One region of the Erwinia sp. L03-1 genome, then DNA from elsewhere that is predicted to be linked to it. Evidence: predicted binding sites of a transcription regulator. Region 1 holds the regulator's gene; the other holds the start of a gene.

Evidence for each region. Region 1 encodes PurR, which represses purine synthesis genes. Its sites were predicted from a motif close to CANGCAAACGTTTGCNTG; they were not measured.
Region 2: a site for PurR is predicted at 936-953, ahead of AC4PCC_RS01035 (7-cyano-7-deazaguanine/7-aminomethyl-7-deazaguanine transporter). Genes of this name have one in related genera too.

Annotation. Positions count from the first base shown of each region.
Region 1 covers NZ_CM178762.1:2,539,330-2,541,729, reverse strand. The annotation lists gene punC (purine nucleoside transporter PunC) at 1-95, opposite strand, end outside; gene punR (DNA-binding transcriptional activator PunR) at 209-1,126, shown strand; gene purR (HTH-type transcriptional repressor PurR) at 1,144-2,169, opposite strand.
Region 2 covers NZ_CM178762.1:248,118-250,517, reverse strand. The annotation lists gene AC4PCC_RS01045 (zinc/cadmium/mercury/lead-transporting ATPase) at 1-505, shown strand, start outside; gene tusA (sulfurtransferase TusA) at 547-792, opposite strand; gene AC4PCC_RS01035 (7-cyano-7-deazaguanine/7-aminomethyl-7-deazaguanine transporter) at 1,061-1,726, shown strand; gene AC4PCC_RS01030 (DcrB family lipoprotein) at 1,823-2,380, shown strand.

The sequences.
Region 1 (2,400 bases):
TGCATCAGCGTAAAGGCAGGCAGATACATATCGGTGGCCAGAAAGCCGATGACGCTAAGCAGCGCCAGGTAAAGGGTAAAAAGTTTTGCAGGCATTTTTTTGCTCTTAATTTCAGAAGAATATAACGGCGCAGAGTGTAAATGCGTGCCAGAGTCGTTGTGAAACGCTAATATTTGTCCATTGCGTTCAAAAAATTTGCAGGCAAAAAATGTGGTCAGAACATTCCCTCGAAGTGATTGATGCCGTTGCCCGAAACGGCAGCTTTACCGCCGCGGCTGCTGAGCTGCACCGGGTCCCCTCCGCTATCAGCTATACCGTACGTCAGCTGGAAGAGTGGCTGGCCGTTCCGCTGTTTACACGCCGTCATCGCGATGTCGAACTGACCGAGGCGGGACGCTACTTCATTCAGGAGGGGCGGAGCGTAATCAAAAAAATGCTTGCCACCCGGCGTCAGTGCCAGCAGGTAGCAAACGGCTGGCGCGGGCAGCTAAATATCGCCGTAGACAGGATAGTGAAACCCCAGCGCACCCGGCAGCTGGTTGTCGATTTCTACCGTCATTTCCCGGATATGGAATTACACCTTTCCCCGGAGGTGTTTAATGGCGTGTGGGATGCGCTGGCGGATGGCCGGGTAGATGTAGCGATTGGCGCAACTCAGGCAATACCCGTTGGCGGGCGCTTTGCCTTTCGCAATATGGGCGCGCTGAACTGGCGCTGTGTGGTTAGCGCCCGCCATCCTTTGACAGAAATCTCAGGACCGGTCAGCGAGGAAGCCATCCGCGAATGGCCCTCTCTGACGCTGGAAGACACATCCCGCGCGCTGCCCAAGCGCACTACCTGGACGCTGGATAATCAGCGTCGGCTGGTGGTGCCCGATTGGGAGAGCGCTGCGGACTGCCTGCTGGGCGGGCTTTGCGTCGGAATGGTGCCAGGACATTTTGCCCGTCCGCTGCTGAGCAGCGGCGCATTAACTGAACTTGTGCTTACCGCGACATTCCCCGACAGCCCCTGCTGCGTCAGCTGGTCGCAGCAGCAGGCCAGCCCCGCGCTGGGCTGGCTGCTCGACTATCTTGGCGACACCGGGACGCTCAATAATGAGTGGCTGAACGAGGGGGCAGAGGAATGAGCAGGCGGCTAATGGCGTTAGCGGCGATAGTCTACAAAGGGACCATCCGCCACTGAACGACGCTCGATCAGGCTGGGATGAACTTCAATCGTCTGTGGCTCCTCACGCTTGCTGGTAATACGATCCAGCAGCATTTCAAAGGCCGTTTCGCCCAGCCTCTCTTTTGGCTGGTGAACGGTGGTCAGGGCCGGGGTGAAGTAGCGCGCGTTGCGCACGTTATCATAGCCGATGACCGAGATATCCTGGGGAACGCGCAGACCCATCTCATCAGCGGCACAAATCGCCCCCATCGCCATAATATCGCCGCCGCAGAATACGGCGGTAGGCCGCTGCTTCTGGGATAAAATTTGCTGCATGGCACGATAGCCAGATTCGGGTTCGAAATCACCCTGTACCAGCCACTCATCGCGCAGGGTGATCCCCGCTTCGGATAGCGCCTTTAGAAAACCGGCATGACGGCCACCGCCGGTGTTACGCTCCAGCTGACCGGGAATGACGCCAATATCGCGATGGCCGCGCTCAATCAGATAGCGGCCTACCAGATAACCGCCCTCAAAGGCGTTATCCAGCACCGTATCCGTAAAATCACCGCGTGACTCGCTCCAGTCCATGACGACCATAGGAATATTTCGGTTATCTTCAAGCATCTGGATCAGTTCATCAGGATACTCGGAGCACATCACCAGCAGGCCATCGACGCGCTTTTGCGCCATCATTGACAGATACGCCTGCTGTTTGACCAGATCGTTGTGCGCATTGCCCAGAATCAGGGTGTAACCGCTGGCAAAGCAGCTGTTCTCCACGGCTTCAATAATCTCGGCAAAGTAGGGTGCCTCGCTGGACGTTGCCAGCAGGCCGATGGTCCGGGTGTGATTAACCTTGAGACTGCGGGCGACCGCACTTGGCGAATAATGCAGTTCGCGGATGGCAGTCCATACTGCTTCCCGCGTGGCTTCGGCCACAAAGCGCGTTTTATTAATGACGTGGGACACCGTGGTGGTCGACACCCCGGCGCGTTTAGCCACATCTTTGATTGTTGCCATGAAATCACTACTCCTGTACTTACCGCAACTTGCTGATAAGTATATTGTTAAACGATTGCCTGAAACGGCAAAATCCGTCGCCGTTTTTTATGAATATTCGGTGGCGTCAGTAAGGAAAAGGGGGCAGTCAGCCAGGCCTGTTGCGTCGGTTGCAGACCGCGAACGCAACCCGTTGCGCAACGAAATGGAATTCTAACAAGGCTGAGCAGAGAAAACGAGATTTTTACCGCC
Region 2 (2,400 bases), 2.3 Mb from region 1:
TGCTAAAGCCGCTGTGGAAGAGCTACGCGCCATGAATATTCACAGCATTATGCTGACGGGGGATAACGCCCGCGCCGCGGCGGCCATCGCCAGCGAGCTCAATATTGACTATCGTGCGGAACTGCTGCCCGCCGATAAGGTTGCAGTCATCGCCGGGCTAAGCCAGCAGCCGCTGGCCATGGTCGGTGACGGCATCAACGATGCGCCAGCAATGAAGGCTGCAACCATAGGCATTGCGATGGGAAGCGGAAGCGATGTGGCGCTGGAAGCAGCAGATGCGGCACTGACCCATAACCGCCTTAATGGGATTGCGGCCATGATCCGCCTGTCGCGCGCCACTCATGCCAATATTCGGCAGAACATCACTATTGCGCTGGGGCTGAAGGGAATATTTCTCCTGACCACGCTGCTGGGGTTCACCGGGTTATGGCTGGCGGTACTCGCGGATTCAGGCGCTACAGCATTAGTGACGGCTAACGCACTGCGGCTTTTACGTAAAAATTAGCTTACCGGCCAGAATGCCTCTTCCGCATTTTGGCCGCTCTTTTACAGCCCCTTTTTAAGCAGATATTTAAAGGGCAGCTCGTCGGTAAACTGCTCCAGCAGAGTATGTTCCATAAAACGGCAGAAGCCCGGGATATCACGGGTGGTGGCAGGATCGTCCGCAATTATCAGCAGGGTGTCACCCTCCTGCATATGACGCACGGCTTTACGTACCATCATTACCGGCTCAGGGCAGCGAAGGCCCAGCGCATTCAGGGTCTGGTCAGGATTTGCGAACCGATCGCTCATAGTATTCTCATCAGGGGGACGTTCAATCTGGCGACTATTTTACCCGCCGTGGCGCTATCTGCAAGGCTGCCCGTTTTGCTGGTTCCACTGATATAGACTTTATCGCTCGAACGGTGCTGTTGTATTTATCTGGGCATACATCAGGAGTAAACGTTTGCGTAAAAATTATCCATTGCATTGATAACCTGTTTCGGTAAGATCTCGCGCACTGCTTAGTGTTAAGCCTGTTTTTGGGTTCCCTCACCCCAATATTCAAAAAGGTCATATAATGATTCCACTTACTCCCCGTCAGCGCACCTTTGCGCTGGTCTGGCTGTCGCTATTCCATGTGTTGGTAATTACCTCCAGTAACTACCTGGTGCAGCTGCCGATTTCGGTCTTTGGACTGCATACCACCTGGGGCGCATTCAGCTTTCCCTTTATCTTCCTGGCCACCGATCTGACCGTGCGCATTTTCGGTGCTCCGCTGGCTCGCCGAATTATCCTGGCGGTAATGGTCCCGGCTCTGATTATCTCCTACGCGGTCTCCGCGCTCTATTATCAGGGCGAATGGCAGGGCTTTGCCGTGTTGAAAGAGCCAAACCTGTTTGTTGCCCGTATCGCCTGCGCCAGCTTTATGGCTTACGCCCTGGGGCAAATTCTGGATGTCCACGTCTTCAACCGGCTGCGGCGCTTACCGCGCTGGTGGATAGCGCCAGCCTCCGCAATGTTTCTGGGCAACATTAGCGATACGCTCGCCTTCTTTTTCATCGCCTTTTACAAGAGTCCCGATCCCTTTATGGCGCAAAACTGGGTGGAAATTGCCCTGGTGGACTACAGCTTCAAAGTGATCGTTTGCATGATTTTCTTCCTGCCTGCCTATGGCCTGCTGCTAAACGCGTTCCTAAAGCGTCTTGCGGAAAAATCCACTGGCGCACAGGTTAACTTCGGCTAAGCTGCTTTCTTAAAATAGAGTCGGTTGCATTTAGCCGCCGATTGCGATTTTATGGGTAGCTAAATCAGTCATATGACTAACGTAAAAGGGATCACGATGCGTAATTTATTGAAATATGCCGGAATCGGCCTGCTGGTGGTTGGACTGACCGCCTGCGACGGCAAAAATGATAAAGCCGCAGCCGATGACAATGGCGTGAGCAGCAGCCAGTCCAGCCAGAATGTGACTCTGCTGGATGGTAAACTGAGCTTCACCCTGCCAGCGGGCATGTCCGATCAGAGCGGCAAGCTGGGCACCCAGGCGAATAATATGCACGTTTACGCCGATGCTTCAGGCCAAAAGGCGATTATCGTGATTGAAGGCGATACCACCAACGAAAGCCTGGACGCACTGTCCAACCGCCTGGAACAGCAGCAGCGTAACCGCGATCCGCAGTTGCAGGTGGTCAGCAATAAATCTGTAAACCTGAAAGGGCAGCCTGGACAGCAGCTGGATACGGTGATTTCCGCTAAGAACCAGTCATCATGGTCCTCCGTGGTGTTGGCTAAGGCTGATGGCAAACTGGTAACGCTGCAAATTACGCTGCCAGCAGATAATCAGCAGCAGTCACAGACCGATGCAGAAAAAATCATCAATACCATTGCGCTGAAATAACATAAAAGCCCCTGGCATTG